2 linked regions of the Rubripirellula amarantea genome follow. Each later gene encodes a partner of the first gene's protein in a complex. Links are inferred from orthologs where the notes say so. Each region holds a gene or a part of one and is shown on either strand. Other genes may lie near its edges.

Evidence for each region.
Region 2: the proteins of Pla22_RS21560 (region 1) and smc are in contact, whole or in part, in a crystal structure (PDB 3ZGX), measured with the Bacillus subtilis proteins. The link is inferred for Rubripirellula amarantea from one-to-one orthologs.

Annotation. Positions count from the first base shown.
Region 1 is NZ_SJPI01000003.1:421,548-432,966, forward strand. The notes cover bases 3,981-6,754. They hold Pla22_RS21560 (segregation and condensation protein A), read right to left. Parts: upstream 5,883-6,754; coding sequence 5,079-5,882; downstream 3,981-5,078. Other genes in these bases: hemW (radical SAM family heme chaperone HemW), read right to left, coding at 3,981-4,114; Pla22_RS21555 (MBL fold metallo-hydrolase), read right to left, coding at 4,114-4,953; ilvN (acetolactate synthase small subunit), read left to right, coding at 6,206-6,751. In the rest of the region: pepF (oligoendopeptidase F), read right to left, coding at 1-1,187; Pla22_RS21545 (recombinase family protein), read right to left, coding at 1,364-2,626; more of hemW, read right to left, coding at 2,960-3,980; ilvC (ketol-acid reductoisomerase), read left to right, coding at 6,893-7,897; Pla22_RS21575 (DUF4254 domain-containing protein), read left to right, coding at 7,902-8,519; Pla22_RS21580 (3-keto-disaccharide hydrolase), read left to right, coding at 8,629-9,351; Pla22_RS21585 (hypothetical protein), read left to right, coding at 9,357-11,419. UniProt on the Bacillus subtilis protein: Participates in chromosomal partition during cell division. May act via the formation of a condensin-like complex containing Smc and ScpB that pull DNA away from mid-cell into both cell halves.
Region 2 is NZ_SJPI01000003.1:649,831-662,621, reverse strand. Bases 5,631-9,776 are described here. They hold smc (chromosome segregation protein SMC), read left to right. Parts: upstream 5,631-5,979; coding sequence 5,980-9,576; downstream 9,577-9,776. Other genes in these bases: Pla22_RS22470 (hypothetical protein), read left to right, coding at 9,645-9,776; Pla22_RS22480 (tetratricopeptide repeat protein), read right to left, coding at 5,631-5,699. Outside these bases: tRNA epoxyqueuosine(34) reductase QueG, read right to left, coding at 1-648; Pla22_RS22495 (prenyltransferase/squalene oxidase repeat-containing protein), read right to left, coding at 552-2,411; Pla22_RS22490 (ExbD/TolR family protein), read right to left, coding at 2,408-2,818; Pla22_RS22485 (MotA/TolQ/ExbB proton channel family protein), read right to left, coding at 2,818-3,690; more of Pla22_RS22480, read right to left, coding at 3,843-5,630; more of Pla22_RS22470, read left to right, coding at 9,777-12,185; Pla22_RS22465 (glycosyltransferase family 2 protein), read left to right, coding at 12,239-12,791. UniProt on the Bacillus subtilis protein: Required for chromosome condensation and partitioning.

The sequences.
Region 1 (11,419 bases):
CCGGCTTCGTGCGTCAGCGTGAAAACATCGTTGAGCACTTCCGGTTTGTAGTTCATCAGGATGTAAGGGTCGGCAGCGTACGATCCACAACTGAAAGCTCCGCTTTGTTTCCCACGGTTGGGATACCTATCTGCCCAACGACCCCGCAGCCCCGTTTCGAGCGTTGCCAAATACTCGTCACCTAAAGGTTGCAGAGATTCAAGCACCACATCAACAGCTTGATCCCACGAGTGATGCTTTTCGATGTCCGAAAGAATCGGAACATACGTGTCATAGTGATGAATGTCCTTCAACCCCATTTTGCGGCGCCGAACATCGAGATAGTGATGAACGCTTGGCAGTGATTCACGTACTGCGGAAATCAAATTGTCGTAAACGGCGACCGGGACGTTATCGGGGAACAGCGACGCCTCAAGAGAACTCGTGTAGTTACGAGCTTTCGCGTAGTAGACGTCTCGCTGAACACTTCCGCACAGCGTGGCGGCAAACGTGTTCTCATGAGCGGCAAAGGCTTGGTAATACTGGTGAAAGGCACCTCGACGAACTTTTCGGTCAGGACTAATCAGCAACTGTCCGAACGTGGCATGCGAAAGTTCCAATTTGCGGTCTTTATGGTCAGTGATTTCACCGAACTTTAAGTCCGCATCATTGAGTTGACGAAACGCATTGCCAGCCGCCGCCGCCATTTCACCTTGCATGGCGAGCAGTCGCTCTTCGTTGTCGGTAAGCGTGTGCGGTCGATAGCGAACGAGCCGTTCGAGTTGCAATTGATAAGGTTCGACAGCAGGATCGCTGATCAATTCATCCATTTTGGCCTGATCGATCGCCAGCAACTCTGGACGCATGTACGAAGCCGCCTGCCCCGCTCTAACGGCCAAGTTCTGATAGCGTGACTTCATTCCCTGGTAGTGACTATCACCTTGATCTTCGGTGGTCTTCAAGAACGCATAAGTCCCGAGCTTCTCGGCAACCTTATCAAAGTCGTTGTCAAAGTTCAGAGCTTTCGCAAGCGTCGCCGCAGATTCGCCAAGCTTGCCGCGAAACGTCTCGAACGTCGGGATCAGCGAGTCGAGTCTCTTAAAGTCTTGCTCCCATGCTTGGTCATCGGCATACAGGCTTGAAAGGTCCCAGCAGTCCGCGGGACTGACTTCTTTTCGACTTGGAAGGGTAGCGGTCGCGGTGCTCATACGAAATCCATCGTCCGTGGTAGAGAAAATTTGTGAAGACGGCGTGCTGCGCCGTGTCGGATGCGGTAGCAACAGTGTAGCGATGCCGTCATCGGCAACGAAGGGTGCCGGAAGAATACGAAAACGACCGAAGACGAAAACGGCCGAATAGACGCCGTCATAAGAATGATCAGTGTTTACTCGCCACGAGGTGACCAGGTCGCCGCCGCGGTTCGTTCACGCAAATCGAGTTTTGCGTCACATCGCATTTCATCCTGATCACTTCGCAACCGGACATGCACGATGATTTTGTCGGATTGCGGTAGCTTGCCAGTCCAGCTTAGCGGGATTTCCAATCCGACCGTCGAATCCTCGGCTATCATCGCAGCGACTTGCTGGGGCGTAAAATCCCAGCGGCCAAGGCGAGCTTCACTTGAATCTCGTGTGGGGTCTAGCACGACAACACTTAGGTTGGCTTCAATGTCAAATTGAGACAAGTCAACATTTCGGCCTAACCGATCAAGGGCCGCCACAACAATGGTCGCGCCATCGAGCATGGTACCATCGCGATGGCCCACTGAAAGTGAAGGGTGGATTCGCAACCGATCTGGGACACCCGTAGGATTAGTTACTCCGGTCGGAAGCAAAATTCGGCCAGGCGGATCTTCAAGTTCGCCGCTCGGTGGCGGTGGTGTGACTTCCCCAGGAATGATTGGATCGACTTTCAAGTCCTTTTCGCCAGGAGGCATCGGTCCGCCAGGTGCAGGCTGCAACGGGGGCGGAGTGAAAGGCTCGTTCTTAGGCGTTTGGCCTGATGGAACCGCAGGCTTGGGATCGGCAAGCTTTGTCGATGGCGGAGTGAAGGCATCGTCCTTGAAGTCCGAATCGGTAGGATCGACGGTAGGATCGATCAGGGGCTTGCGTCTTGGTGGCGGTAACGTTTCGAAACTATCTTCGTCTTCGCCTTCATTCGACTCTGCACCGTTATCACCCGCGTTTGGATCAAAGGGTTCACCCATGTCGAAATTGGGAATATCAAGTTCACCGCTGGGCTCTGAATCTTCAAAACCATGATCAAGGGTTGGCTCACTTGATGCTCCCATGGGCTCATCAGTGAGTGGTTCGTTGGCATGCAAGTCAGGAACAGGAACCGGAACTCCGGCTTCAATCGGAAGTGGCTTGGTATCGAGTAAGCGATTCGATGTTGGTGGATGCTGGTGTCGCGGCTTTAGCCCCACGTCGCTTGGCGTTGGAATCCGAGTGGCTTCCGCATGCTGCTCATAGCGTTGCAGCTTATCTTGCAGTTTTCGGTTTTGAAAATCGGCGTCGTAGAGCTGGTCTTCCAGCACGCGAATTTCGCTAGCCATGCGTTGCTGGTAAAGATCGCTGTGTGCCCGATTGCTGCAGCCAATCGGCGCGCAAAGGGAAGCAGTCGCGAACATCCAAGAGATGATCAACATGGCGTTGTTTATGCGTTGGGAGGGACAGCCCAGTTTCACGACGTGAGACGACCGATGCGAAAGGGATGGAAAGGCACAATATCGGGGAATGACATCGTGCCAACCTTTGGTACTGGTCCGTGAAACACCGCCATACGTCATTTCGATGCGATCATTCGGCACGAACCCGATAAGCTCGATTAGCATGCCAGCTAGAATCCCGTCAACGCTGAAACGCATTAAACGCCGATTCGCGAGGGTCTCAACGTCACGCGAAGGCCGCAAAAACACAACGCTTTTTGGCGAAATCGTGTCAATTCACGGCACCTGGACATGGCTAAGTGGGCGAGGCGGTCAACCCAATAATTCGCGAGCAACCGCGTCGGCAAAAAGAATGCCTTCATCGGTAAGCTTCAAGTGCGAGTTGGCAATCGTTGCCCAACCGGACTCTTCAATGCGCTGAAATTCTTCCTTGCACAACGTGTGCAGGTCGACTCCGCAGCTCTGTGAAACTTCGTCGATATCGATGCCGTCAATCATGCGAGCACCGAACGCCAAACGTTCGCGGGCATATTGGGTCGGTGAAAGTTCATCAACCTCAGCAACAACAGTATGATCGGCTTCCATTTTCTTCAGGTACGTTGTCGTGCTGCGATGATTGACCTCGCGGCGACCTCCGACAAAACGAGCGGCACCGGGCCCCGCAGCAAACCAACCACGTCCATCCCAGTAGGCCATGTTGTGGCGGCATCGAGAGCCAACGCGAGCGAAGCTGGAAATTTCGTAGTGAGCCAGTCCCGCGCCGGCCGTCATTTGACGCGAGAGCTGATACATTTCGATTTCAAGATCCTCTTTGTGCGAATGCAGTTGGCCGGCTTCACGCCGTTTCCAAAACGAGGTGCCTTTCTCGAACGTTAACGCATACGTTGAAAGATGTTCGATCGGCAACTCGAGTGCCGTCTCTAAGTCGTCCTGCCACACCTCAAGCGTTTCCTCGGGCGCGGCAAAGATAAGGTCCAAGGATACATTCTTGATTCGGCTAGCCACCATTTTGATTGCCTCGGTAGCCGACACACCGCTGTGCCCGCGTTCCAAGACCGCCAACTTGTCTGCATTGAAGGACTGTACTCCCAGACTCATTCGGTTAACGCCATGCCGAACAAGCACGTCTAGTTTGTTGGCGTCGATGTCTTCTGGATTCGCCTCCACAGACCATTCAATCTTTTCAGACAGTTCAAATCGCTCTGCTAACAAACCTAAGAAGCGGTCTAACTCAGGTGCATCCAAGTGCGTCGGCGTTCCGCCACCGATGAACAAAGTATCGATTTGAGGGCGATTTAGCAGGCTTAGTTCACGATCGATCGCCGCGATGAACCTTGCGATAAGATCGTCACGACCGGCCACGACACTGAAATTGCAGTATCCACAACGATGCCGACAAAAGGGCACATGAATGTAGGCTGATCGAGGAACAGGCCAGCCGCCGGGAGGTTCCTGATCGTTCGTCATCAAACCCACAATTTCAATTTACCGCCCAGTTGGTCAGGTAAGCCTTTGTTGACGAACCGTTTGACCTGAGCATCATTGTATCGGGTGCTCAAATGAGCGGCGATCACGAGTTCGTTCTCGAACCGATCGGCTCGTTTGCGAAAGTCATCGATGTGCGTGTGACCGTGCTTGTGGATTTTGTCGGTTCGATGTTCGGGTGCCACGAAGGTCATTTCGCTAATCAGGATCTTTGACTCAAAGAACACGGGATTCTGGTCGAGGCCTTTCGGGTTCGTGTCCCCGGTGTAAGCAACAACAGGAATCTGAGTTTCTTCGGTAACTTCGGTGCCTGAAAGTTTCAAATCACGAATCTCACTGCCCTGCAGTCCTTGGAACTCGGGCTTGAGCTTATGTCGACGCTGATGGATGACGAATCCAAGCGAATCGATCGTGTGAACGGTCGGCAACGCCGTCACGACATATTCGCGACTGAGGTCGTGCTTATCGCCCGGCATCAAACCCACCAATTCACAAGGCATCGCGCCTCGATCGAGCTTGCGAAACATTTGCAGCATGTCCCAGGCTGTATCGACCGCAGAGTCAGGCAGATAAATCACCGGTGGATCCATCTTCATCATACGTCGACGAGAAACGTACGCCGGCAGCGCGGCAATGTGATCGAGGTGCGAGTGACTGATGAACATCGTCGAGGTGCCCATAAAGTCCCAAGGCTGAACCCCGCAATCAAACAGAACCTTTAGTTCGTTGATACGCCAACAGGTTTGCACCGCGGCGCGCGAGTATCCCTCGATGGTCAAGCCATCATGGGCGTGTTTCAACAGGGGAACGTTCTCAACCATGAATATCAGAAGCGAGTGTTGGAGAATCGCATTCGGCGATCGTCTGCGATTGAATCACGATTCATCACAGGTACGACGACTGCGTCACTTAAAATCGGCGTCACTTAAGCGCAGAGGGACGAATCTTAGCGTGGAGTTCCCGGCATGTTGACCGCCTTGAACTCTTCCGCACCGTAATTGTCCACTTCGTTGACATCCAGCGACTCGCTGTAGTTCGCCGTCCTGACGACATAAATATCGCCGCCGTCGCCCTCTTCGACCGCTGCACCATGGTGACGAGTCAATTCCAACGTGGCCAAGAACCATCCAATCACAGCGGATTTATGGATACCACCTTCCACCAAATCGAAGAGCGGAAGCCGATCGTGTTGACGAAGCCGGTCATGGATTCGCTGCATGTAGATATGAATCGGCGTATCGTCATAAATCACTTCGGTCTGCGGTGGACCACCTGACTCAAGCATGATGCGACCGAACGCACTGACCAAATCCCAGATTTCGAGATCCACGATCGGCTGATCACCCGGGTCCACTCGTCGCGAAGGCAAGTCATCGCTCATCCGCTCGTAACGAGATTGCCAACGGGTGCCCATTTCGTCCAGGATAGCCGCTGCGTCTCGAATTTCCTTGTACTCCAACAATCGCTCCACAAGTTCGGACTGCGGATCCTCGATCGTTTCTTCGTCCGTCTCTTCTTCGATTTTTGGCAAGACCGCTTGGCTCTTGATCTCAACCAATGTGCTCGCCAAGTCGATGAAGTCGCCCACCTCACCCAGATCCATTTCCTGCAGGAGCTCGATGTAACCGAGATACTGGTCCACAATCTTCGAAAGCGACATTTCCGTCAGATTGACCTCGTGTCGGCGGACGAGGTAAAGCAGCAGGTCCAGGGGGCCTCGGTAGGCTGGTAGCTCGATGCGAAAGGACATGCGGGGGAGCTTTTAGGACGAAAGTGAAAGGGAAATGGAAGTCGCGGGAGCGGGGCAGGGCACCTAAGTGGTCAATTTTGCCCAGAATGCTGTAACCGTTCGTCAAACCCGATTGAAAGTGGTTGATTCTGGCGGTGCCGCAAATCGCAGCCCTTGTTGGATATACGGGCCAAAATTATGATGCTCGGCTGTGGCGGTTAAACCAACCCCAATTCCGCGTGTCGAGGCCGAAAAGCTGGCCCGCACGCATCCCCCCGCGATCTCTAGTATACGACTCGTGGGCACCGTTTCTCGAATCTACCGAAATCTGTTCGGCACTTCCGATGTCCAATCCCAACCAGCGACACGTTATTTCTGCACTGGTGCAGAACGTGCCCGGCGTGCTTGCCCATATCTCGGGCATGCTCGCTTCTCGCGGTTTCAATATCGACTCATTAGCAGTCGGTGAAACCGAAAACCCTCATTTGTCGCGGATGACGTTCGTCGTCGTCGGCGATGACCGCGTCTTGGAACAAGTCGGCAAGCAGCTCGAAAAGATCGTCACCGTCGTCAAGGTTCTTGACGTCAGCAGCCGGGATTACGTTGAGCGTGATTTACTTTTGATGAAAGTCAAAGCGCCTGCGGGCAATGCTCGCAGCGAAGTGCGTGAACTGGTTGATATCTTCCGCGGTCGTATCGTCGACGTGGGACCGGACGAAATCATGGTCGAAATTAGCGGCCGCGAAAACAAGGTCCAAGCTTTCATCGAACGTATGCGACCCTACGGCATTAGCGAATTGGTCCGTACTGGTCGCATTGCCATGGTCCGTAGCGCATCGAGCGAACTAACGCGTGCCTCGGATAACGCGGCGTCGCGAGCTGCTTCCTAAAGTCGACATCGACATCCACGTCTTGCTTGATCGCAGACGTTGGTGTGCATCGTTGACGATACCACTCATTGAATCAGGTGCGTCGAAACACGCACCGGAAAACCATCCCCTTCCCAATACCGAACACCATTTATTAAAGCCATGGCTGCAACGATTTACTACGAAAACGACGCTGACCTTTCTCACCTCAAAGGCAAGACGATCGCCATCTTGGGTTACGGATCCCAAGGACACGCTCAAGCTCAAAACCTTCGCGACAGCGGCTGCAACGTCGTCATCGGACAACGCGAGGGCTCGCCCAACTACGACTTGGCTGTCTCACACGGCTTCAAGCCTATGTCGATCGCCGAAGCAACCAAGGCGGCGGACATCGTCAACGTTTTGCTTCCCGATGAAGTCCAAGGTGACATCTACGCGAACGAAATCCGAGACAACATGAAGCCTGGCGATGTGCTCATGTGCTCGCACGGTTTCAACATTCACTTCGGCCAAATTGTCCCCACCAAGGGCATCGACACACTGTTGATCGCTCCCAAAGGCCCCGGCCACTTGGTCCGTAGCGAGTACGAAAAGGGTGGTGGAGTTCCTTGCTTGATCGCTTTGGGCGACGACGCATCGGAAAGCACCAAGCAAATTGGCTTGGCATACGCTAAAGGCATCGGCGGTACTCGTGGTGGTGTGATCGAAACCTCGTTCGCCGAAGAAACCGAAACGGACCTGTTCGGCGAGCAAGTCGTTCTTTGCGGCGGCATGAGCGAGTTAGTTAAGGCTGGTTTCGAAACGCTTGTTGAAGCGGGCTACCAACCTGAAATGGCTTACTTCGAGTGCATGCACGAGCTGAAGCTGATCGTCGACCTGCTTTACCAAGGCGGTTTGAGCTACATGCGTTACAGCATCTCAAACACTGCCGAGTACGGCGATTACGTTAGCGGACCTCGAATCATCACGGCTGAAACTAAAGCCGAGATGAAGAAGATCCTTACCGAAATCCAAACTGGCGAATTTGCTCGCAAGTGGATTTCCGAAAACCGCGCCGGAGCGCCATTCTTCAAGACCACTCGTCGTCGCGAACGACTTCACGGTGTTGAGCAAGTTGGTCTTGGTCTGCGTCGCATGATGACCTGGATCGAAGAAAAGGAAGTTTGATCTTATGAGTGCTTCTCAAGCGTTTCCGTCGGTTACGCAACTTACAAAATTGCAAATCGATGCTGTCGAACGATGGCACCGAGAACCGATCGACAATCCTTTTTCGGGATCGGAAACGAGCATTGAAGCACTCGTATGCCAGCAACACGAGTTCAACTATCGGTTGTGGCATGAAGAAGATACCGCTCGCAGTCCGTCCGCAACGGACCAAGAGATCGCTCAAGTCAAACGGGCTATTGATAAACTCAATCAAGCCCGTAATGACATGATCGAAAAGGTGGATGACGCGATCACCGCGATGATCGCGTCGGCAGGTGTGGATGCGAAAGATGCGCCGATCAATACCGAAACCTCAGGTTCGGCAATCGATCGTTTGTCGATCATGGCGTTACGCTTATATCACTACCGCGAACAGGCGGATCGTGAAGGCATTGATGCAGAACAGCGTCAAAAGGTGCTTGACCGAATTGCATTGTGTGAACAACAGCACGCGGATCTATCAAAGTCGTTGCAGCAACAACTTGACGATATCTTCGCTGGTCGCCGCCAGCATCGGACCTATCGACAGATGAAGATGTACAACGATCCATCACTCAATCCGGCAATCTACGGTAGCAAGTAACGGCAGCTCTCGAATCCCGGGCAACTGCGAACTATCACTTCACGTAGCACAACGTCATCGAACCAGCGGTGTACAATCGAGAACTCTGCACTAGTTCTCGAGGTACACCATGCTCCGACGCGTCAGTTTCTCCGTTGCCATACTCGCAGTTTGCTTAGCCGCACCAAGCTACGCTGACGAGCCCAACCCTCGCGGCGCACTCGTTAACGGCGATGGCCCCGGTTGGGTCATGCTTGATGGTGACGACTTTGTCCGCGTCAATGGCGATGACAAAACGCTCGTTTGGAACGGGTCATTGGCGATTGGCAGCGGAAAGCCCATCGGAGTGACGCGTTCGGTAAAGCAGTACAAGAATTTTGAACTGCTGATCGAGTGGCAACACAAAGAGTTCGCGGGTAACTCAGGCGTTTTCGTTTGGGTTCCTGAGTCTGCGCTGAACCAACTGCCACCCGACGAACTGCCCAACGCTGGTATTGAAATCCAGATGCTCGACCATGGCTATAAAGCCAAGTATTTAAGGGACGGCGGTAAGCCGCCTCTTTTCTTTTCCACCAACGGCGACGTGTTTGCGGTTGGCGAATCGACGATGACACCGTTTGAGCCACTTTCGCCCAATGGATCCCGCAGCTTTCCTAGTGAAGACCGAAGCAAAGGATTCGGAAGCTGGAACCACTACTACGTTCGCGCCATCAATGGTGAAGTGCGGTTGTGGGTTAACGGAGCGGAAGTATCAGGTGGTCGGGACTGCAACCCTAGCGAAGGCTACCTTTGCTTGGAAAGTGAAGGTGCGCCCATTCTGTTTCGCAATATACGAATTCGAGAGTTGCCGTAATCAGCATGAACGGCACGAACAAAATTGCGAGCAACGGAAAGCGTATCGTTTTTTTGGTCGCTGCAATCCTCGTAGTTGGGATCACGATTCCGCTGATTGTTCGCGCTCCGGCGGTCAACCTAGCTGAAGGATTTTTTTTCGCTGTCCACCACGACCCTGATTTTGTTGTGATGTGCAACTCGATCGAATCACGGCCAGGTGTTACCGAGGCGTTAGTGATCGACCTCGAACGAGAAATTGCGACTCGTCCTATCGTGACGCAACACTTTCGCGCTCTGCATAGTGTCAACGAAAACGGATCTCTCAATTGCGTCGAGTTCCCTTCAAAATCGCGCAATGATCTTGAAGAAAATAACGCAAGGTGGTTGCTTATTGATCCGATATCGGGGGCGACGATTGATTCTCGCAACATGCGCCTTCCTTCGTCGGGCTTGCTCAACAGTTGCGGATCGTTGGTAGTGTATCGTGAAAACGGAAAGGTACATTTGGCTGATTTGAATTCGCCGACATCAGTCGTTGTCGATGAACAACTAATGATGCCTTCTGACCAAGTAAGCTGGATACCAGGGACGCACAATGTTCACACTATCCGTTGGCTCCCTTCTTCGAATAAGGACACCGCTTCGCTAGGTGTATCTGAACATCGATTGTTCGCGATAAGAGACATGAAATCGCCGGAACTGATTGCCAGTTGGCGGTCGGCCCCCATTGCGGAACCAAACTTCGGAGCACCGACCTCTGAAATCGCATACGTGAACTCAGCGATGGATAAGGTTGAAATTCGCTCGGGAATGACCGGCGAAGTAGTGCAAGAGTATCCCATTCCCAGCACGATCGACTTCGCCAGCTTTACCACTCCCGCGTTGCAACAAGGTTTGCTGTACACGGCCAGCGACTCTATCCTCCGTTCAAACATCTTCGATTACCGAAGCCAGGTGTGGCTACCAACCGATATAACTAAACTGCAGTTAGGAGATTGGCTGCCTTCAGCGAATCTTCGTTTCTGGCAGAGCAACGATGAAGCGCAGCGGAAGTATGTGTACGAAGGAGCGAGCGAAGAACCTCGCTGTTCGTTCGTTGCATCCGGGCGTCATGATTGGACGGGACTTTTTATTGACGCTGACCACGTCGCCGTATCGACTCGCTGCTTCGGTGGCTCGTTAGAAGTCTTTGATTCGCACACTGGTAAACGAGTAAAGACCTTCCGACCATTTCAGTGGGTCGCATGGTCTTTAATTGCTGTCTTAGTTGGCAGTACCTGGCTGGGTTGGGCGTGGTGCACCAGTCCAGTTTTCCAGACGACGCCACCCGGATTGACCTCCCTTGTGATGTTAGGGACTCCTTTATTGCTGTTTGCAGCAAGAGCACTGATCGTGGGGGACACCAGTAACACGGGCCGGTTGCCATACGCGTACTCGCAAGGAATAGCGACAGCCATGATCTCGCTAAGTGCAGTCTGGTTCGCTTTCGGACGCTCGGCCTGGACTCGTCGAGTGGCTCCGTTGGGCGTGATTGTCACGGTTGCAATTGGATTGATCTCTGTTTGCTTTCGCAACCAACCTGCCACTGCGTGGCAAGCAATTGCCAGCGTTACCTTCCCGGTCATCACCGCCCTCGCTTGGCTATTGACGCTAAGACTGTTTGGTTTTCGCATTACCAGGCGAAATCCATGCGACCTATCTACCAAGGGCGAGATTTCGACGCATCGCCGATGGCCCATTCGTGACTTGTTCCTGGTTACCGCAGTCGCATCAAGTCTCTTCGCGGTGATTCGGCCGATCTTATCCGATGCCGAAGAATTGACTCGCATCGCTTATCTGATTTGGCCGGTCGCCTACGTCAATTTGACATTGGCTTTGACGCTATGGCTTACCCTTGGAAAGTCAAAACGACTGTTCCTGGCAGTACTCATGACCATTGCCGTTTTGGGCATCGGCTTGGCCGCCGAACCACTCGCCGCGTTTATCCGAGTTGGCTCGTGGGATCAATGGTTAAGATGGCCCACGGTATCACGTGTCGTTGCGACTTACGGTGTCGCTTTAGCAATCAGCCTGATTCCGTTTCGCCT
Region 2 (12,791 bases), 230 kb from region 1 along the record:
TTCGATGTCGAGTAGCAAGCAAGCTAGAAAAAAGTAGCTGCCACGATGCTTGTTCAGCAACAGCGTGTTCTTCCCTCGCCACCCAAGTCCGGCGAGCTGAGCAATTTCTCGTTCCATAATCGGCGCCGTGTCGACGACACCGCGAGCATTCGCGTGCGGCGCAAGTTGCCGGACCAGCGTTACCAATTGCTTCAGCTTGGGGTGGATAACGTCGTGGTAGTCGGTGCCCTGCCAAGTGTAGCGAGCTAGGCGGCCTCGGCCGGCTTGATCGTGGTGCTTGGGATCGTGGTGCGTGAGATCGTGGTGCGTGAGATCGTTGGCGTAAGGCAACGTCATCACAAGAATGGATTTAGCACCAGGAAGGACGCCTGAGGGGTGTCGATAGGCGTCCAGGCGATCGGCGAAGTAGGCCATGTCAGCGGCATAGCCATCGTCAATCCACTTCGCCAAATCTGAAAAGCCAGCCGAGTCGACTGCTGGCGCGATGCCGATCAAGTCAAAGCCTTGTTGGGACGCTGCTTGTCGAATCGTTTGGGCGAGCGATTGCGTGTCTATCGACGATTCACCGGGCTCGAGTTTATCGTTGATTCTTGAGCGACTTGCGGACGCTCGTCGCGGATCGTGTGGCGGTAGTAGGCTTCCAGGCACAGGGTCGCCATTGCAGTGGTGTAAACGGTTCCGCCATAGCCGCCCCAAACCGTCGTGTCGGGCCAGCTACCATCGGGCCGCTGAGTGGAAAGGAGACGGTCTTTGAGTGCCGTATTCCATTTTCGCCAAGCGTCGTCCTGCAATTGATGCAAGGCTAGCGTGGCGTAGTACCAATAATAGTAGTTGTCTTGCCCCACACCCGGAAGTTGAGCCAGCAAGTAATTTTCGGCTTCGCGAATTTCCATCGCCGGAACTTTCTCGCCAATTAGCAACCGCGTAGCGAGTGCTTCGGCGGTCATCGTCCGCGAGGGGGCTTCGCCGCGTCGATAGGATGCCAAGCCGCCGGTTGTTCCCATTCGAACGCTCAACAGAAAACGTTCGATCCCGGCTATCGAATTCCTATCGAGAGTTACTCCCGCACGAAAGCCGGCGTCAAGTACCATCGCTTGCCAGCCGAGTTGGCTGAGGTCACCGGGATCGCCTCGCTTGTAACGCCAACCGCCGGTCGAAGGATTCTGCATGCGACGCGTGAATCCGATGGCGCGGTTGGTGGCATCGACGGCCGATGGGTCTTGTGTGATCGCAGCGGCTTCGCCCATCGCAAGCGCCGCCATCCCATGCGAGTATGTATTGGCGTAGATCGTTGCGTCACCGGCAAGCGATCCGTCAGGCTTTTGCTTTTGAATAAGGTAGGCTAGTCCTCGGTAGACATGATCAGCATGTTGACCTTCTTGGTGCGTGTGTCCGGCGCCAAGTAGGGCCAACAGCGAAAGTCCGGTCAGCGCCGATTCGCATTTCGTTCCGGCACCCGCGCGAGTCATTCCCAAGGGCGCACGTTCTCGGCCAGCACCCGAAGCGGCAGGATCCCATGCTCCATCGGATCGTTGCGAACGACACAGAAACGCAAGCGCTGCTTCCACAGCGGCTTCTGTGTTTTCGTCGCCACCGGTTTGACGTAGCGCGATTGTTTTGGCTTGACCCACACGAGCAGCAAAGTCGTTCGCTATTGCACCGGGAACGTTCGCCTTCGTGGCGGATGCATCCGGAAGATCGGTGACGCGAGTGGTGGGTGGTGGCGAAGGTTGCGGTTGGGGCTTGAGATGAGGTTGAGATTGGATTTGCGGGGCGTCGGTTGCAGCAGCGTTATGCTCGGCTGTCATCGCTGGTTCGAGCGACGCTTCCGTCTCGGGTTCGGGTGTTTCGATGGAATCGTCCATCGCGAACGCTTCATCGAACATGTCGCTTAACGCATCGCTTGAAAGTGCTGCGGCCATTTCGGCGGTGACCATCTCGGCAGCCACCAATTCGCTAGGGGCAAGTGTCTTGGACGCTGGTGTTTCTTCAGCGGGTAATGGATCCTGGTTTGGTTCGTTTTCTGGTTGGGGGGACGGTGCGGCTTTCGCAAAATCGGCCAAACTGTTGATGGGAAGCGGCGCAATGGTCGATGATTCGTCATCCGCCGAAGTGGTTTCGAAATCCAAGTTAGGATCGAACGTCGAGAACGAAATTTCGCTGTCGGAAGGATCGTTTTGCGTTTCGTTGGACGCCGTCGTCGCGCCCCCGTTAGATGTGATGAGGGGGACCAAGAAAATCAGCGCGACGTGCAGGGCGATCGAAAGAATGAGGCAGACGATGCCAGCGCCGCGACCGGTTTTTTCTCGGCGACGAAATAGCCAAATCGTGGCGAGCAATAGCGCAACGGCAGCGGCGGCGACCGCGTAGACCAGTCGCGAGTCCTCCCAGAAACCAGCGGGGACGTTCAACGCCGCATCCTTTGGGTGGCAATGCCGATCTGATCGACTCCCGCCACTCGCACAGCGTGCAGCACTTCGACCATCTGCTGCACTGATCCACTGGCTTCACCACGCACGGCGACTCGCATGCCAGGGTAGTTGGCGTGTTCGCTTTGTAGAGTTCGAGTCAACTGGTCAAGCGTAATGGGGGACTCATCCAGTGTGATTGTGCCATCGACCGCGATCGCTACCACGCGTTCGTCAGGAACCCGGGCCAGCGATTTCATTTCGCCCACACTAGGGACATTCACCTTGATTCGGCTTTCGGCTTCGCTGAACTTGCTACCGACCATGAAGAAGATCACGAGCAAGAACACGACGTCAATCATTGGCGTCAAGTTGATCGTGACGTCTTCACTGTTTTGGCGTTTGGACATCAGGCCGCTCGCTTTTTACGGTTTCGGTTGTTGCCGTTTTCTTCAAGACCTTCGGCTGAAATACAATCGACGACCCGTTGGCAAAGTTTGTCGATCTCACCCAAGTAGCGATCGGACTTGCTGCTGAAATACATGTAAGCGAGGTAAGCTGGAATCGCAACGGATAGTCCACCAGCGGTGGTGATAAGCGCGACGCTGATTCCCGAGGCCAACATTTCGGGGCGACCCATCGATTCTTGACTGCTGATAATTTCGAATGCCTGGATCATGCCCAGCACAGTACCGAGCAGTCCTAGCAGGGGTGCGACGTTACTGATGGCATGAAAGACTCGCAAGAATCGTTTGAGTCCATCGGCGACGCGGTCCCCGGCGTCCATGACGGCTTGTTCGACTTCAAACATGGGGCGACCCCATCGTCGAACCGCAGCGCGAAACACTTCGGCGACCGGGCAATCGAACTCTTCGCAGATCGCGGTGGCTTCTTCGTAGCTGAGTTGCCCATCTTCGACACATTCGGTGAATCGTCGCACAAATGGTCGTGGAATCACGCGGCTGCGGCGTAGCGCGATCATGCGTTCAAACGAAAGAGTCAACACAATGAGCGAACAGATTCCCAAAGGGATCATTAACCACCCACCTTGTGAAATCTTCTGGATGAAGGCGGGAACTTGCCATGGGGTTGGCTCGGCTGCCACTTCCGCATTCTCGTCGGTGGCCGCGAATTCTTGCGAGGAAGCGGGAATCGCAGGGATGCCGCCGGTTTGCGATTGAGGATACGCGGCCGGTTGATAGGCACCATTGTTGTAGTTTTGTGTTTGCCCGAAGTTTTGCGCTGGCGTGAACTGTCCCATCGCGTGCGGCATCGATGACATCCACCAAATCGAGCCGGCGCACAGCATCAGTAGCGCCGCCAATCGCGTCAGCAAGGGCGTGCTCGATGGTCGCATGATCCGCGATCGTGCGATCTGCGAGGATCGTGGCGGCGATGTCGTTCGTGATCGCTTAGAAGCGAGTGGAGATGGGTTCATCGTCTTATCGGGGGAGATAGATCGCGGGTGGATGCGGGTGAAATCGCGGCCATCCGCTTGCGTGCCGCATCGGAATACGGCGAATCGGCAAACCGGCCTAGAAGAGTTCCGTAACAAACCGTGGCCTCTCGTGTCCGCCCCAATTGTTCAAATGATTTCCCAGCCTGAACCAATGCAGCGGCCACCCAAGGCCCGTCCGGGTCAACACCTTCCACGCTTCGATAAGCATTGATGGCGTCGGTAAATTTATTTTGAAGGTAGAAGGTTTCGCCGATTAACCATTGAGCTCGCCCACGTAAATGTCGGTCGATGCCGACGCCTCGGATCACATTTTCGAGCAATGATCGTGCTTCGTCGAAACGTGAACGCCGGATCGCTAATTCAGCGGCTAGCAGATCCACCAACGTGACGGCAAATTCGTTATCGCCGCACGATTGCCGCGCCAATGAGATTCGTGACTCAGCCAAGCTCGTATCGTTTCCCGTGGCCGTTTCCGCCTCGGCACACCTCAGCAACGTTGCGAAATCGCTAGCATTGCGGGTGTCGGCGATGTGGCTCCACCACTCTCTCGCTTCGGAAGTCTTGCCCGTTTGCATCAGCGATTCAGCAAATAGTCGTTCGACTGCTACGCTACGTCCCGAGGTTGCACGGTCGATTGATTCGCTTTGCGCGGCCATGGCTAGCATTGACCATTTTTCGTTGCGGCCGGCCCACCGGCAAGCAGCTTCGCGAACTTTACTGGTGACTTGTAACTGCGGGGCGGGGGAAACATACATCGACGCCAACCACTCGGCGTCTTGGTCATCGAGTTGGTCCAGCAGATCCGTGGTCGCTTGACCTGACAGATCTTGACGGGCAAGTTTTTCGGCCATGAGTTGTGCTTTGTCAGCTTGTCCGACTTGGCATGCGACTCTTATGGACAGTCCCATTAATGTGGCAGACCAATCAAGGCTTGCTGAGTGTTCGCATTGGCCGAGCAGCCATCCGCGTACCGATTCGGGAATTTCGTCAAAACCTAAACCCACGTGACTTTCGACAAGCTCCTTCGCGGGAACGGAGTCGGGCCATCGCATCAGGAGGTCGGACAACATTCGTTGAGCGTCATCGACTCGGCCGACTTCCGTCAAACACTTGGCACAAACACGGGTCGCTTGCGCTGCATCGGGATGATCGGGGTAACGCTCGACGAAAGATCCCAATTGTTGCGCCGCTTGCAGAGGCTCGGTGGCTCGCAGTACCGTGGTCCAGGCTTGGCCCAGCAGCGCCGTGGCTTTTTGTTCCTCGTCGGCGAGCGCCTCGGCGGCTCGGTAAGCATCAGCGGCACTATCGAAGTTTTGTTCGTTCAGCGAGCTAGCGCCCATGCTAAACGCCAGACTAAGAAGGGCTTGGCGTTGGGGGGCCGCGATCAGGTGGGGATTGGCTGCAAGTTCTTCAAGTGAGCTTATCACTTGGACATGGTCATTTTGCCGAGTGGCGACCGAGATTAAAGCGAGCTGAATGACGGTTCGCTGGTTCGCAAAGCGAGATGTTGTTCCGTCTTGCGGTGTTTGCGTATCGCCTCGATGAGTTTGCTTGCCGGCTTCCTGGTACAACTTTGCTGCCATGTCCAGATTGCCAGCCTGTTCGAAGGCCCGAGCGGTTCGAACCAAGGTTTTGATCGCGCGATCGGGCGTGGTTTCGGACCAGTCGATACCTTGAATTTGGTCGCTGAGGGAATCAAGTTGTCCGGCCGCCACCGCCTGCTCGATCTGCGAAAGAGCGGAGTCACTGGCGCACGCCCACCCAACCGACAGCAGGCAATGGGCCGCTCCGAGCAAGATCAAGCGATGCAGATTCAGCGGCAAAGGGCTCATTCGGGTCCGAGGGCGGTGTGAAGCAAACCTATTACTTAAGCAAATACCCCAAATTGCCGCCCGATCGCAATCCCAGACTCCACAGGCGAGTTTTGGGCAAATCTGCCGGAAAGCCCTATATTTAAGGGGTTGGCGGCAAAACAGAGCTAGGCTCCCGAAGGGGTTTTATCTACTCTGGACGAGACAAATTGGCTTATCACCAGCCACATCTCGCCGCGAGCAACCTGCTTCGCCGTCTTCCTGTTCGTCCTCCGTTTGAAACCGATCATTCACCCTTCGCATGCTAAAAGCACTCGAGCTGGCCGGTTTCAAGAGTTTCGCGGATCGGACGCGTTTTGATTTTCCCGATGGGATCACCGTTGTGGTCGGTCCTAATGGCTCTGGAAAATCCAACATCGTTGATGCGATGAAGTGGGTGCTAGGGTCGCAGTCCGCCAAGAGCCTTCGCGGCAAGGACATGTCCGATGTGATCTTCAAAGGGTCTCAAACCCGCGGCCCCGCCGGAATGGCCGAAGTCACGATCGTTTTCGACAACGCCGATGGAGCGTTGCCCGTCGACGCACCTGAGGTTCACGTCACACGGCGAGTTTATCGCAGTGGCGAAGGCGAATACCTGATCAATGCTCAACCCGTTCGCTTGAAGGATGTCAAAGACCTGATTCGGGGCACCGGCATCGGAATCGATGCGTACAGCCTGATCGAACAAGGCAAAGTCGATAAGATGCTCAACGCTAACGCCAAGGATCGCCGTGCGATCTTTGAAGAAGCGGCGGGGATCAGTCGATTTAAAGCAAAGAAGATCGAAGCCGAACGCCGACTTGCCCGTGTGCAATCGAATCTGACAAGACTCGGGGACATCGTCGATGAGGTCGCATCGCGGCTAAAGAGTTTGCGATCGCAGGCCAGCAAGGCGGAAAGATATCGCTTGGCGACCGAGCGAATGAAAGAGCTTCGGTTGCAAATTGCCTGGACCGATTGGATCAACCTTTCGAGCGAACTGGAATCTGCTGCGACCGAACTGGCTACCGCGGCAGCTCGGCAAACGGAACTCGAAGCGCTTCGCACCGAAATGACCGAGCGGCGTCAAGCAGCGGATGCTCAGTTGCAAAACATCGCCGACGAGGCACGCGCGGTCGAATCCGAACGAAGCTCTGCACTCGGCCAGATCGCTCAAATGGAAGGTCGCCGCGACGCTGACCAATCCGCGATTGTCGATTTGCGTAAAGGCGTTGCAGCGTCGCTTCGACGTGCCAGATTGTTGCAAGCTCAGGCCGGATCGGCGGCTGCTGAATTGCGAGGCGCGAACGAACGGCTCGAAGACTATCGACTCGAAATGGAGGCTGTTCGGGCCCGCAGCACCGAAGCCGAGACGAATCGCGACAAAATTCAAAACGAAGCGAGTGAGGTTCGACGGCAACGTGATGAGGTAGGACGCCAACACCTTGCGATCGTTCGCAAAGTTGCCGACTTTCAGGCCCAGAATCAACGCATTGAACAACGTGTCGCCGAAGCTACCCGCACGCTGACCAATCTGGCTCGGCGATTAAGCACATCGCAGAATTACCTTGCGACCGCGCAAACTGAAGCGGAAGCGGCGACCGCGAAGGTGAAGCAACTCGACGAGGCCATCGCGGCGACGGGCAAGGAAGTCGAACTAGCCGACGCGAAGGTTTCCGAGAGTCGACGGATGCTGCAGCGCCGCCAAGAAGAGGTGTCCGCGCTAAAGATGCGACTGCAGGGAGTGACTGAGCGACAAAAAGTGCTCAGCGATCTTGAACGCCGCCAAGAAGGTGTGTCCGGTGGCGTGCAGGCCATCCTAAAGCAGATTCGTCAAGACAAGTCACCTTTCGCGAAACAACTTCATGGCATGGTGGCTGAGTGCTTTGATGTCGACGTTAAGGTCGCGCCGCTGATTGATGCCGCCCTGGGTGAACGTAGCCAATACCTGATCGTTGACGGTGGTGAAATTCAACAGGCGATCCTCGATGGCAAATTGAAACTCAATCATCGCGTAGGGCTGATTCGTATCGACGAACTGCCCGCCCGTCGTCCCGGCGATCGCATCCGTTTGGATGGCCTTCGCGGTGTGTTGGGACGCGGCGATCGAATGATTTCCTGCTCACCGACTTTGGAACCGCTTGCGCGGCACTTGCTAAGCAACACGTGGCTGGTCGATTCGCTGGAAACGGCTTTGGGGCTTCGGAAGTTAAGCGGCGCGGGCCTGCGTTTTGTTACGTCCAACGGCGAACTGCTAGAAAACGATGGTTCCACCGTGGTTGGCCCCTCCGCCGCAGCCGCTGGATTAGTCAGTCGAAAGAGCGAACTCAACGCATCCGAAAACGAAATCAAGCATTACCAATATCAGATCGGGGAAGCCGAAGCGGAAACGCAGCGTCTGGCTGCTCGGGTTGACGAAGAAGCGGCCGCACTGGGACGGATCGAAGTCGAACATCGCGGGCTCATCACACAACGTGCCGCCGCGGATGCCGAATGCCGACACACAATCGAACGACGACAGCAACAAGAAACGATTTGCGAAGAGATTGAAGTCGAGATTGCTGCGGCGACCACCTTGCGCGACAGTGCAACGACGGAACGTCTAAGTGTGCAGTCCCAGATTCAAGCCGGAAAGCAAGACGTTGAGCGGTTGGAACTTGAAACCGCTGAACTCGACGAGATGCTGTCGGAAACCCAAACGTCGTTGCAAACCGCGACTGCCGGAGTGATGTCGATCTCGGTGGAACTTGCCCGAGCTGAACAGAAACACGAGGCCTTAGCAGCAACTTTGGCTCAACAAAAACGCGACCAAAGCCAACGCGAAGCCGCCGTTGCTGAGGTTCGCGAGCAAGCCGACCTCGGGCGAGCTCGTATTGCCGATTTGAATACAAGGATCTTGGAAGCGTCGAACCGTCTTGCGGAATTGCAGTGGGACGTCGATCAAAGCGATATCCGGTTGCGAGAACTTGCCGGTGATGCAGCGGAAGTTCGCCGAACCAATCGCGACATCTTGAAGGCAAGCGAGCAGGCTATCAAAGACGCTGCCGCAGCTAGTGAGGCATTGCACACCATCACCGCGCGGAAAGATAACGCAATGCTGCGCCGCGAAACGTTGGCGTCACGGTTGTTGGACGATTACCAGATCGACTTGCAAGCCGAAGAGCCGCCGGAAGATTTTGCCGAGCCCGAAGACCGTGATGCGGTCGAGAATGAAATTGGCGACTTACGGGCACAACTTCAAAAAACGCAAAGCGTCAACATGGAAGCCCTCGAAGAACTCGAAGGTTTGCAAGCTCGCTACGACGAATTGCACGGGCAGTACCAAGACCTGACGGCTGCGAAAGATTCGCTGCAACGTATCATCGGTCGGATTAACGCCGATTCACGTCGCTTGTTCATGGATACGCTCGAAGCGATTCGACAAAACTTTCAATTGCTCTATCGCAAGTCATTCGGCGGTGGTCATGCCGACTTGATTTTGGAAGAGTCCGAGGATCCGCTCGAAGCCGGTGTCGAGATTGTTGCCACGCCGCCGGGCAAGCCGAGTTTCAACAACTCGCTGCTATCGGGTGGCGAGAAAGCGCTGACCGCTGTGGCTTTGTTGATGTCGATCTTTAAGTATCGACCAAGCCCGTTTTGCGTTCTCGACGAAGTTGACGCACCATTTGACGAAGCAAACATCGGTCGCTTTGTAACCGTGCTGAATGAGTTTCTTGATCACAGTAAGTTTGTGGTCGTCACGCACAGCAAGAAAACCATGACTGCTGCGACAACTCTTTACGGCGTGACAATGCAAGAATCCGGCGTTAGCAAACGCGTCTCGATCCGCTTCGAAGACGTCAGCGAGAATGGTGAAATCAGCGACGGCGAGGCTGCTTAGTCCTTCGTCGATCATTGCTGATATACTCCGCACTTGCTGACCTTTTCGACCGTTCGTGAATGAGTTGCGTGAATTCCTCTCCCCAACGCCAAAGTCGACGCCCAGTCCAAACTGATCTAGATCGCGCTGCGGCGGAACGCCAACGGTCCGGTGTGGCATCGCACCCGCATCGCTGTTTCGCGTTGGCGATCATGGGCGTCTTGTTCTCAATTGCACTTTCCGCATTGGTGTTCTTGGGATGTCGTGCTGCTGGACGCGATAGCGACCTGTTTCCCTGTTTGGTTTCGGTTGTTTCAGCTTGGGGGTTTGCGTCAATCGTGGGCCGGTTGTCCGGACGTTGGTTGAGCGTTGCTGTGTTGATAAGCACGTGCGGATCCATCTTGCTGGGCAAGTCCTTGATCGGTTTGCAACTACTGCCGGATTCCTCGTTGCGAGAAATCATGGGGGGAACTGCCACCGTCACGAATGCGTCGTTCTGCTTGTTGGCGCCGATCGTTGGTGCTGCACTGGCCGGGATGACCGAAATGGCTGGGATGACCGATCGCTGGAGTGGATGGTCATTGGATGAACAGAATAACGAGGGTAAACGCGATGAGCTGGAAATGCGGGACGAACCGACCGTTGACGCACGCGTGCCGTTTACTCCGATAGGTTGGGCAGCCATGGCGGCTTGGTTGTTGTTGGTAGCGGTGTTCTACACGATTGGGGGAACAGGTGATCGAACTGGATTTCGCATGATCACGGTCCCTTACGATGAACTGAGTGCGAATCAATCGTTGCTCGGGTTCAGCGTCAGCATGGCAAACCGCCCGATGATGGTGGAAACCATCTCGGCCGTTGACCAAGTGACCTGGTTTGCTGGTGGAGTCCGCAGCGACAGCAACTTTCGCTTCTTGCGGTCTGGCTACGCGTTTTTGGCGGCTCAGTTTTCGCCCATCTGCAGCCCGCGAAATTCGTTGCTCGTCGTCAATTTCTTAAGCTGGTTGGTTTGTCTGGGTGTCTTGTGGAGGCTTGCCGATCGTTGGTTCATGTCTTCGGTGGCTGCCGCGTTCAGCGTTTGCATCGGCGCGGTGGGACTTGGATTCGGCGTTCTAGTTAACGATACGACGCCGCACTTGTTGTCGTTCGCGATGTACTTCGTCGGAATCGCGATGATTAGCGAATTTAGCCTGGGTAACCAACGGCAAAACTGGCAGACGCATTTGCTGTTTGGACTTGTTTTTGGTTCGATGAGCTTGGCCTACAACGTCGCTCAGATGCTGTTGTTGGTTTACTTGGCTGTGTCTTTCCGAACGCAGCGACTCGCTCATTTACTAGCCGCCACATCGCTTGCGTTGTTGTTTCGGCCTGTCTTGCGTTGGATCCTGCCTGGATTAGGGATCAACGTCGTGGAAGTCGAGGGAGCTTACTTATCTCGAGCGATAGATCATTGGCGTGAATCCTTCGAGCAGGGGATCGTACATTTTGTCGGCGACGTCGTTCGCTACACCGCCGAGATCGTGACCTCGTTGGAATCACCTTGGACATTGGCGCTGGGCGTTCTCGGATTGCTGATGATTCGAGATCGCTCAAGACTTTGGCTATGCTTCATGACGATTGCTTCACCGGTTGCTGCGTGTCTCGTGTTTGCACCGGTGGCAACTGCTCGAGGCTACGTTGTGTTCGGAGCGAGCGTCGTCATTTACCTGGGTGCGGGTTTCCTGTTTGCCAATTTGATCAAGCGTCCGGGAAAGCAACGTGTTGTTGCTTGGCTTTGCCTGGCGACATTATGCGTGGGGCAATTAGCATGGACGACGTCCCACTATCGTGGCTGGACTGCGCCATCGAAGGCATTCTTCTTGGGTTGGGATCAGGGCAGTCCACTGTTGACCGAGTCTCCGGTCCTTTTGAATATGACGGGCAATGAACCACTGCCGAAAGTTTTTGGTGGCAATGCTTCATTTGTGGATGGCGGTGCGATCGAAACCGCGCTGGCGAGCGAGGTGTTTCCAAGATGGCTGGTCCTGGCGCAATTGAGTCGGTTGCCATTTGTGGCAGCGGTCCTACTCGTTGTTAATTCGCTACCGATTCAACGACCGACGCGTCGTTGGAGTTCAGGATTGATTGTGGTCTGGTTTTTGATCACCTCACTGATATCGTTTGCTGTTGTTGATCAGCAGCCTTTCGTATTCGACTGCATGAACGCGATTGAGTTGGGTGAGAAAGAAGCGATGACGTATGAGGTCGATGTATCAGAAGATGTGCGTCGCGAGATGAGCTTGGTGATGACGGCACACCCAGACGCCAATATCGAGTTGTATTTGGGTGCATCGCAGTCGGTCGACGTGCGTTGGCAAGCTGATGACAAGGACGTTGCGATCCAACAGAACGATCGCGGATTGCGGCAGGTCTTGCTCGCGAAGGATTCCGAACTGATATCCCATTCGCAACGTTGGAAGTTCTCAATTGCAGGTGTCCCTGGACAACGAGCAACGCTGGGGGGATGGCAGCGAGTAGAATTGCAAGGCAGGCGTTTGGTTAGCGATGGCGAAGCGAAAATGACTCTTCCGGGAATCGAAGTTCGGATTCGTGACCGGGCAACGGGTGTTCTTATGCTTGCGGTGTTCTAAACTGCTTTGACGATCGACCTTGCGACTTATCTACTTCCATCGCGTTATTCCCTATGATCCATGTTTCCGTAGTGATCCCCGCTTATAACGAAGAGGCCTCGGTTGCGGGGGTCGTGAGGGCGGTTCGGAAGAACTTAAACGACCACAACATCGCACACCAAATTGTGATTGTGGTCGATGGAGCGACGGATAACACCGAGGCTGTCGCACGAGAACACGCGGATCTAGTTATCGTCCATCCGCAAAATCTTGGTTACGGGCAAAGTTTGAAGAGCGGAATCGTAGCGGCCAAACATGACCTGATTGCCATCACGGATGCCGACCAAACGTACCCGGTAGATCGCTTGCCGCAATTGATCGATCTCGCTCAAAAATTTGACATGGTCGTTGGCGCTAGAACAGGCTCGGTCTATCGCGGCAGCATGACTAAGTGGATAGGCCGGTTTGTCTTTCGGCAGCTTAGTCAATTCTCGGCGGGTCGAAGTATTCCCGATATCAACTCGGGCATGCGTGTGTTTCGTCGCAGCATGATTTTGCGATTCTTGCCGGTGATCAGCGCTGGGTTCTCGTTCACGACAACCGCGACGCTTGCGTACATGCACAACC